DNA from 3 places in the Streptomyces sp. NPDC101178 genome. Region 2 is predicted to be linked to each of the others. Evidence: riboswitches for the same ligand, from Rfam matches in the RefSeq annotation. Region 2 holds a riboswitch; each other region holds the start of a gene.

Region 1 (3,139 bases), on a different contig from region 2:
TCTCGTGGAACCAGCCGCCCAGTGACCGCAGATCCTCGCCCTCACCGCGGCGGGCCCGCTCCTGGCCCAGCCTGACCAGGCCGCGGAGCACCTTGAGGTGGGCCTCCGTGCGGCGCTGGGCCGCGCGGGCGGCGCCGAGCGGCTCCAGGAGCATCCGCACCTCCAGCAGGTCGGCGGCCTCCTGCTCGGTGGGCTCGGCGACACAGGCCCCGGCGTGCCTGCGGGTGGTGACGAAGCCTTCGGACTCCAGGGTGCGCAGCGCCTCGCGGACCGGGACGCGGGAGACCCCGTACCGGCGGGCCAGCAGCTCCTCGGTGAGGCGGCTGCCGCGCTCGTAGACACCGGAGACGATGTCGTCACGGATTGCCGTGCATACCGAATGCGCGGGAATGCGCATGTCCGAACCTCCGCCTTCATCCCCGCGAAACGCGGCCGGCCGACGCCTGTTCCGTGACTCTAAGGCAATCTTCCGCAATTTCCGATGGCAGGCCCGAATTGATGGATATCTTCTGGCCAAAGGTCGGGGGCGGAGGGGATCGGTCCGGGCATTCCCGGCGCACGGCCGAAGGCCCCGGCGGGAAGCCGGGGCCTTCGGGAGGAGCGGTGGTACGCGGTCGGGTCAGACGTTGACGCCGTGCGAGCGCAGGTAGCCGACCGGGTCCATGTCGGAGCCGTACTCCGCGGTGGTGCGGGCCTCGAAGTGGAGGTGCGGCCCGGTGGAGTTGCCGGTGGAGCCGGAGAGGCCGATCTGCTGGCCGGAGGTGACCGACTGGCCGACGGAGACGCCGATCGAGGAGAGGTGACCGTACTGGGTGTACGTGCCGTCGGTCATCCGGAGCACGATGTTGTTGCCGTACGCGCCGCCCCAGCCGGCCTCGACGACCGTGCCGGCGCCGACCGCGACGACGGAGCTGCCCGAGGCGGCGCGGAAGTCCACGCCGGAGTGGCTGCCGGAGGACCAGAGCGCACCGCCGGACTTGTAGCCGGTGGTGACGTAGGAGCCGGCGACCGGGAGGTGGAAGGCGTTGAGGCGGGCACGCTCGGCGGCGCGGGCCGCGCGGGCCTCCTCCTCTCGGATCTCCTCGGCGCGGGCCTCGGCCTTGCGCTGGGCCTCCGCCTTGGCCTTGGCCTTCTCGGCCTTCGCCTTGGCCTTCGCCGCCTTGGCCTTGGCTTCGGCGGCCGCCTTGGCCTTCGCCTTCGCGACGGCTTCGGCCTGCCGGTGCTGCGCCTGCGCCTGGGCCTCGATCTGCTCGGCGATCGTGGCGTCGAGGGCGATGGCCTGGGTGAGTCCGGTCTCGGCGGCCTTCGGGGTCTCGGAGTCGGCTGCGGCGGCCGGGGAGGCCAGGGCGCCGAGGACACCGGTCGTGGTCAGGGCCGCGACGCCGGCGACATGAGCGCCGCGGCGCTTCAGGCGGCTCGGGGCACGGTGCTTCCCGGTGGCACGGGTGAACGCCATGGAGGTGCTTGATCCTTTCCTTCCTTCTCGCCTACCGGGTTAGCTGACGGGTTCGGAGCAGGAAGGTCTCCTACGGAGCTCCGCGCCGGTTCGCGGCACGGGGTTCCGATTCACCCCAGGGACTGCGTGTGGGTCCCCGGCTCCCCAGGCTCGCGCCTGACGGGGACTCGGCGATGGCTGCCCGGCGCCGCGGATGCGGCATACGGGTGACGGACAGCCGGGCCGACGCTAGACAAGGCGGCCGTCCGTCACCAAACGGACAGGGGGATTTGTCGCGCATCCCACAGGGCGTAGAGGGATTTACTTCAGCAAGACATGAAGAAAGGAACCAAGCGGACAAAAGGGAGAACCCCGGCGAATTACTCCTCGCTGGGGTTCTCTCCGTCCTGGTGTGTGCCGACGGTGTGTCAGCCGCTGACGACGGTCACCTCTCCGATGCCGAGCGCCTTCACCGGCTCCGCGATCTGTGCCGCGTCGCCGACGAGGACCGTGACCAGCCGGTCCACCGGGAAGGCGTTGACCACGGCAGCGGTCGCCTCCACGGTGCCCGTCTCGGCGAGGCGGGCGTACAGCTGGGCCTGGTAGTCGTCGGGCAGGTGCTGCTCGACCTGGTCGGCCAGCGTGCTCGCGACCGAGGCGGCCGTCTCGAACTTCAGCGGGGCGACGCCCACCAGGTTCTGCACGGCCGTCTCGCGCTCGGCGTCGGTCAGCCCTTCGGCGGCCAGCGTCCGCAGGACTTTCCAGAGGTCCTCCAGCGCCGGGCCGGTGGACTCGGTGTCAACCGAACCGCTGATGGCGAGCATCGCCGCGCCGCCCGAGTCGGGCCCGGTCGAGCGCAGGACCTGGGTGAAGGCGCGTACCCCGTAGGTGTAGCCCTTCTCCTCGCGCAGCACCCGGTCCAGCCGGGAGGTGAGCGTGCCGCCCAGGCAGTACGTGCCGAGCACCTGGGCCGGCCAGACGCGCTCGTGGCGGTCGGCGCCGATGCGGCCGATCAGCAGCTGGGTCTGGACGGCGCCGGGACGGTCCACGATGACCACGCGGCCGGCGTCGTCGGCGGTGATCGGCGCGACCGGGCGGGCCTGGGCCGTGTTGCCGGACCAGTCGCCGAGGGTGTCGGCGAGCAGCGCGTCCAGGTCGATGCCGGTGAGGTCGCCGACGATGACGGCCGTCGCGGTGGCCGGGCGGATGTGGGCGTCGAAGAAGGCGCGCACGGCGGCGGCGTCGATCCGCCGCACGGTCTCCTCGGTGCCCAGGCGCGGGCGGGACATCCGGGCGGTGGCCGGGAACAGCTCCTTGGAGAGCTGCTTGGCCGCGCGCCGGGACGGGTTGGCCTTCTCGTGCGGGATCTCGTCGAGGCGGTTGCCGACGAGCCGCTCGATCTCGCTCTCGGCGAAGGCCGGGGCGCGCAGGGCCTCGGCGACCAGGCCGAGCGCCTTGGCCAGCCGGGAGGCCGGGACCTCCAGGGAGACCCGGACTCCCGGGTGGTCGGCGTGCGCGTCCAGGGTGGCTCCGCACCGCTCCAGCTCTGCGGCGAACTCCTCGGCGCTGTGCTTGTCGGTGCCTTCGGAGAGCGCGCGCGACATGATCGTGGCCACGCCGTCCAGGCCCTCGGGCTCGGCGTCCAGCGGTGCGTCCAGGAAGATCTCCACGGCCACGACCTGCTGGCCGGGTCGGTGGCAGCGC
Region 2 (3,139 bases):
AGCTCCATCACCTCGGGGGACATCCCGGTCTCGGACATGTCCGTTCGCTTCACCTTGTACCGGCGGTGCGGGTCGTTGGACTTGAGGTAGTCCGCCTCGATCGCCTCGCGCTCGACGCCCACCGCGAGCAGCGAGACCGCGATCGACAGGCCCGCCCGGTCCTTGCCGGCCGCGCAGTGCATCAGGGCCGGCACGCTGTCCTCCGCCAGCGCGTGCAGGACGCGGCTGTGCTCGGCGGTGCGGTCGACGATGGTCGAGCGGTACATGGTGATCATGCGCTCGCTGCCCTTGCCGTCGGCCAGGATCGACCGCAGCTGCTCGATGTTCCCGTCCCGCACCAGCCGCCAGAACTCGGCGCCGTCGGCCGGGTCGGAGAGCGGAATGCTGACATTGCGGACACCGGCCAGCTCGATGTCGTACCCGTCGAGCTGATGGTCGGCGGAGTTGCGGAAGTCGAAGACGGTGTGCAGCCCGAGCCCGCCGAGGAAGAGCGCGTCCTCGGCGGTGGCGTGCGCCAGGTGGCCGCTGCGGTAGAGCCGGCCGAAGGCGGTGTGCCGCCCGTCCGTGGTGGGAAGCCCGCCCACGTCACGGAAGTTGCGGACTCCGGTCAGTGCGGTCTCGGTCGGCGGGACCTGCGGCACCTGCTGCGTCACGGTGGCTCCTGGAATCTCTGGCGTCGGCGCGGCTCTCCGGCGAGGGCGCTCCTGTGACGATACGACATCGGTTCACCAGGCAACCATCGGCTGGCTGACGGTGCGTCAGGGGTCCCGCCGGGGGCATGTCCGTATTGGTGCATTTCGCAGAACATGCCCCGCTAATGGGGGAGATGGGAATCCGCGGGTGAGCGGGATCATATCCGTGACGGACGGTGGCGGTGGCTCCGAGGCGTTTTCCCGGTATCCGCAAGGAAAGCCAAGATCCGTAATCCACGGAGTGTGACGGGAAATCCGGATCGAAATTGAATCGATGATTCCGGGGCGGAACCGACGGCTTGTTCCTGTCGTCCCGACTCGTTTACGGTCACCGTCAATCCGGACGGACCGCCTAATCCTGCCGCCGCCCGGAATTCGCACCCACCCACTCACGTGTGGCAGGAGCGGGGGAACCAGGTAAGCCGCCGGCCCGGAGCGATCCGGACCGGCTCGGGGTGAAGTCGCCATCCGGCGGCCGGGCATCTCCAGCCCGAACCCGACAGCTCACCTCGCAGGCGCCGGAGAGGAACTTCCCCATGCCCGCAAAGGGTAAGCACCGCCGTCCCAAGTCCGGCCCGATCCACCGCGGCGTCCTCGCCGCGGGCACCGGCGGCGCCGTACTCGCCCTCCCGCTGTTCGGCGCCACCGGCGCCCACGCCGCGGAGAAGGCGGCCCCCGCCGTCAAGCCCGCCGCCGCCTCGGTCGCCGCCCAGGCCGCTCCGCAGGCCGCGCCCGCCACGGCGAAGACCACCGCGAAGACGTACGCCGTCGTCTCCGGCGACTACCTCGCCAAGATCGCCTCCGAGCACCAGGTCAAGGGCGGCTGGCAGAAGCTGTACCAGGACAACCGCTCGACCGTCGGTGAGAACCCGAGCCTGATCTTCCCGGGCATGAAGCTGACCCTCGGCGCCAAGGCCACCGGCTCCGCCGCGCCTTCGGAGGCCAAGAAGTCCGCTCCGGCCCCCAAGGCCGCCGCGCCGAAGAAGGCCGCCCCGAAGAAGGCCGCGCCGGCCCCGAAGGCGGACACCATCTCGGCCGACGAGTCCGACGCCGCCGCCGAGTCCGGTGCCGCCACGCAGACCGGCTCCTCCGAGGCCACCGGCTCCGGCTGGACCGCGCCGCTCGACAACGCCAACGTCACCACCCAGTACCGCGCTTCCGGCGCCAGCTGGTCCAGCGGCTACCACACCGGCTCGGACTTCCAGGCCTCCTCCGGCACCCCCGTCAAGGCCATCGGCCCGGGCACCGTGGTCTCGGCCGGCTGGAGCGGTTCGTACGGCAACGAGGTCGTCATCCAGCACGAGGACGGCATGTACTCCCAGTACGCCCACCAGTCCTCGCTGAGCGTCTCCGCCGGCCAGACCGTCACCGGCGGCCAGCAGATCGGCCTCTCCGGCTCCACCGGAAACTCCACCGGCCCGCACCTCCACTTCGAGGTCCGCACCGGCCCCGGCTACGGCTCCGACGTCGACCCGGTCGCCTACCTGCGGCAGCACGGCGTCTCCCTCTGACCCGAGGGCGAGAAGAAGTGAACGAGGGGCGGTGCGCGGCGGCGCACCGCCCCTCCACTTATTCCGGCTTTACCCAAATCTGACCAGGTGGTCTATGTCACCACCCGTCAACCCCTTATTACGGTCGCGTAGGTCACATTGAACGGTGCAGGATATGGGCTTGTGGCAGACGATTCGAGAACCCAGCAGCAGAACATCATCGGGTCGTACGCGGCGATCGGGGATAGTTTCACCGAGGGCGTCGGCGACCCTGGACCCGACGGCACCTTCGTCGGCTGGGCGGACCGGTTCGCGGTGCTCCTCGCCGACCGGCTCCCGGCCCCCGACGCGGCGACGAACCCGGACGACGAGACCCGGCACGGCAATTTCCGTTACGCCAATCTCGCCGTGCGCGGACGCCTCCTCGACCAGATCGTCGCGGAGCAGATCCCCCGCGCCAAGGAACTCGCCCCCGACCTGGTCAGCTTCTGCGCGGGCGGCAACGACATCATCCGGCCCGGCGCCGACCCCGACGACCTGGCCGAGCGGTTCGAGCGGGCCGTCGCCGACCTGACCGGGGCCGTCGGCACCGTCATGGTCACCACCGGGTTCGACACCCGTGGCGTTCCGGTGCTGCGCCACATGCGCGGCAAGATCGCCACGTACAACGTGCATCTGAGGGCCATCGCCGACCGCTACCGGTGCCCCGTGCTCGACCTGTGGTCGCTGCGCTCGGTCCAGGACCGGCGTGCGTGGGACGCCGACCGGCTCCACCTGTCGCCAGAGGGCCACACCCGGGTCGCGCTCCGCGCCGCCCAGGTCCTCGGCCACGACGTGCCGGCCGACCCGGACCAGCCGTGGCCGCCGCAGGCCCAGCGCACGCCCTTCGACGCGCGGCGCGACAACGTCCAGTGGGCGCGGGAGTACCTGGTGCCGTGGATCGGCCGGCGGCTGCGC
Region 3 (3,139 bases), on a different contig from region 2:
TGAGCCGGTCGATCTCCTCGGCGACGAACTGCGCCTCGTCGTGCTCGGTGTCCGCGACATAGCCGGTGATGCGGGCGCCGGAGCCGGCGTTGGTCCACAGGTTCTTCGGGCGGCGGCTCTCGTTGCGCTCGATGACCGCGTTGGCGGCGGAGAGGATCGTCTGCGTGGAGCGGTAGTTCTGCTCCAGGAGGATCGTCTTCGCGTCCGGGTAGTCCTCCTCGAACTGGAGGATGTTACGGATGGTGGCGCCGCGGAAGGCGTAGATCGACTGGTCCGCGTCACCGACGACACACAGCTCGGCCGGGGCGTCGGCGGCCTCTCCGGACGGGCCGACCAGCTCCCGTACCAGCGTGTACTGGGCGTGGTTGGTGTCCTGGTACTCGTCGACCAGGACGTGCCGGAAGCGGCGGCGGTAGTGCTCGGCGACGTCCGGGAAGGCCTGGAGGAGGTGGACCGTCGTCATGATGATGTCGTCGAAGTCCAGCGCGTTGGCCTCGCGCAGGCGGGCCTGGTAGAGCGCGTACGCCTGGGCCAGCGTCTTCTCGAAACCGTCCGCGGCCTGCCCGGCGAAGGTCTCCTCGTCGATGAGCTCGTTCTTGAGGTTGGAGACCTTGGCGGTGAAGGACTTCGGCGGGTAGCGCTTGGGGTCCAGGTCGAGATCGCGGCAGACCAGGGCCATCAGGCGCTTGGAGTCGGCGGCGTCGTAGATCGAGAACGACGAGGTGAAGCCGAGCTTCTTCGACTCGCGGCGCAGGATGCGGACGCACGCGCTGTGGAAGGTCATGACCCACATGGCGTTGGCGCGCGGGCCCACCAGCTGCTCGACGCGCTCCTTCATCTCGCCGGCGGCCTTGTTGGTGAAGGTGATCGCGAGGATCTGCCCCGGGTGCACGCCGCGCTCGGCCAGCAGGTGGGCGATGCGGTGGGTGAGCACGCGGGTCTTGCCGGAGCCGGCGCCGGCGACGATGAGCAGCGGGGACCCGGCGTGCACGACGGCTGCGCGCTGCTCGGTGTTCAGCCCGTCGAGCAGCGCGGCGGAGTCGATCACCGGGCGCGGGTGACCGTCGCGGTAATACCCCTCGCGCGGCGGCGGAGGCGCGTCGTAGACGCCCTCGAAGAGCCCCTCCGGCACCGCTTCGGGTGCGTGGTCCTCGGGGGGCGGCGGCGGGCCGTCCTCCGAGGACTGGAGGCCGGTCAGGAAGTTGTCGTCAAAGAGGCTGCTCATCGCCTCCCGAGTCTAGGCGGCCGCACCGACAACCTTCCGCCGAAGGCCGGAAGCGGCCCGGATGGGACCCGGAAGGGACCGTTCCCGGCCGTACGCACGGAGAGCGGACGTCCACGTTCCGTGAAGGAAGGCCCGGTCGGAGGGGGTGCGGGGGACCCGGATCCGGAAAGGTCACGAAAATGTATCGGGCATATCGCTCATCCTCCTTCCCAGCGGTACCACCGGTTGGCTAGCGTGCTCGGTCAGGTGATCCGTAATCTCCCTGAGACGAACCGCGTCTCACGGCCACCTCTGCCGAATCCGTGCTGCCTCCCAGCAGTTCGGAACCGGGGACCCACACGCACAACCGGGGTGAATCGGTCCGTACCCTCGCACAACGGACCGTAGGACAGCCTTCCGTTCCGTCCGAACCCGACAGCTAACCCGGTAGGCGGTCCACGGAAGGAGATGCCGGTCTTGGCATCGCATCGCAAGCCGCGCACGAAGGTGCGCACGACCACCCCTGCCGTCGGGTTCACGACGGCCGCGCTGGCCTCGGTGACGCTGCTCTCCACGCAGAGCGCGACCGCGGCCCCCGCCGAGCCGAAGCCGGCCATCGAGGACGTGCAGAAGAAGGTCGACGAGCTCTACCGGCAGGCGGGCAGCGCGACCCAGCAGTACAACCGGGCGAAGGCCGCCTCCACCGCCCAGCGCACCAAGGTCGACACGCTGCTCTCCGACGTGGCGAAGCGGACCGAGAAGATCAACGAGGCCCGCCGGGAGCTGGGCGCCTTCGCGGCCGAGCAGTACCGCACCGGCGGCATCGCGCCGACCGCCACCTTCTTCCTGGCGGACGACCCGCAGGCGTACTTCGACCAGAGCCGGCTGATGAGCCGGTCGACCGAGCGGCAGCAGAAGGCCGTCGACGACTTCCGTACGCAGCAGGCCGCGGCATCGAAGAAGCGGGCGGAGGCCGTGCAGAGCCTGGAGTCGCTCACCGAGGCGCAGACCACGCTCCGCTCCAGCAAGCAGAAGGTGCAGACGAAGCTCACCGAGGCCCGGTCCCTGCTCGCGCGGCTGACCGCGGAGGAGAAGGCGCGGCTGGCGGAGCTGGAGCGCAAGAAGGAGGCCGAGGCCAAGGAGAAGGCCGAGCGCCTCGCCGCCCGCCAGGCCGCCGAGGCCAAGGAGCGCGAGGAGCGCGAGGCGGCGGAGAGGAAGGCGCGCGAGGAGGCCGCGAAGGAGTCCGGCGGAGACAGCGACTCAGGTTCCGGTTCCGGCAGCGGTACGGGGACGAGTCCGGGGTCCGGTACGGGCACGGGCACCGGGGCCGGCAGCGGTTACTCCGCCAAGGCCGAGAAGGTGCTGGCCTTCGCGCGCGCCCAGATCGGGAAGCCGTACGTGTGGGGGGCGTCGGGCCCGTCCTCGTACGACTGCTCGGGGCTGACCCAGGCGGCCTGGCGGGAGGCCGGCGTCACGCTGCCCCGGACCACCTGGGACCAGGTGAAGGTGGGCACGCGGGTCGCCACGTCCGACCTCCAACCCGGGGACCTGGTCTTCTTCTACGACGACATCAGCCATGTCGGCATCTACAAGGGCGACGGGATGATGATCCACTCGCCGAAGCCGGGAGCGAACGTCCGCGAGGAGTCGATCTACTCCATGCCGATCTACGGCAGCGTGCGTCCGGCGTAGCGCCGAGGGGGCGGTCGCTTCCAAGCGGCCGCCCCGGGGCACCCCGGGGCGCCTCACAGGTCCCTCAGGTCCCTCAGATCCCTCAGGTCCAGAGCACGGCGATGAAGATGTTGGCGACTGTCAGTCCGCCGACCGCCGCGAACGCGCCCTTCCCGACCTTCTCGTCGTCCCGCTTGACGTAGACGAGCGCGAGGATGACGACGAGGAGCGCCAGCTTCACGCCGATCTTGATGTTGTTCACCG

The links. A riboswitch is a leader RNA that binds a small molecule or an ion and turns the genes downstream of it on or off. The one in region 2 is predicted to bind cyclic di-AMP.
Region 1: linked by a shared signal. The riboswitch ahead of ACIRR8_RS26995 (M23 family metallopeptidase) and the one ahead of ACIRR8_RS14855 (LysM peptidoglycan-binding domain-containing M23 family metallopeptidase) in region 2 are both predicted to bind cyclic di-AMP.
Region 3: linked by a shared signal. The riboswitch ahead of ACIRR8_RS16090 (NlpC/P60 family protein) and the one ahead of ACIRR8_RS14855 (LysM peptidoglycan-binding domain-containing M23 family metallopeptidase) in region 2 are both predicted to bind cyclic di-AMP.

The regions. Positions count from the first base shown of each region.
Region 1 is NZ_JBIWOZ010000010.1:114,345-117,483, reverse strand. Features, by position in the region: gene ACIRR8_RS27000 (GntR family transcriptional regulator) at 1-397, opposite strand, end outside; gene ACIRR8_RS26995 (M23 family metallopeptidase) at 620-1,456, opposite strand; cyclic di-AMP (ydaO/yuaA leader) riboswitch at 1,471-1,639, opposite strand; gene ACIRR8_RS26990 (M16 family metallopeptidase) at 1,864-3,139, opposite strand, start outside.
Region 2 is NZ_JBIWOZ010000004.1:565,010-568,148, reverse strand. Features, by position in the region: gene ACIRR8_RS14860 (tyrosine-protein phosphatase) at 1-653, opposite strand, end outside; cyclic di-AMP (ydaO/yuaA leader) riboswitch at 1,065-1,225, shown strand; gene ACIRR8_RS14855 (LysM peptidoglycan-binding domain-containing M23 family metallopeptidase) at 1,229-2,203, shown strand; gene ACIRR8_RS14850 (SGNH/GDSL hydrolase family protein) at 2,366-3,139, shown strand, end outside.
Region 3 is NZ_JBIWOZ010000005.1:78,291-81,429, forward strand. Features, by position in the region: gene pcrA (DNA helicase PcrA) at 1-1,225, opposite strand, end outside; cyclic di-AMP (ydaO/yuaA leader) riboswitch at 1,508-1,674, shown strand; gene ACIRR8_RS16090 (NlpC/P60 family protein) at 1,673-2,896, shown strand; gene ACIRR8_RS16095 (hypothetical protein) at 2,979-3,139, opposite strand, start outside.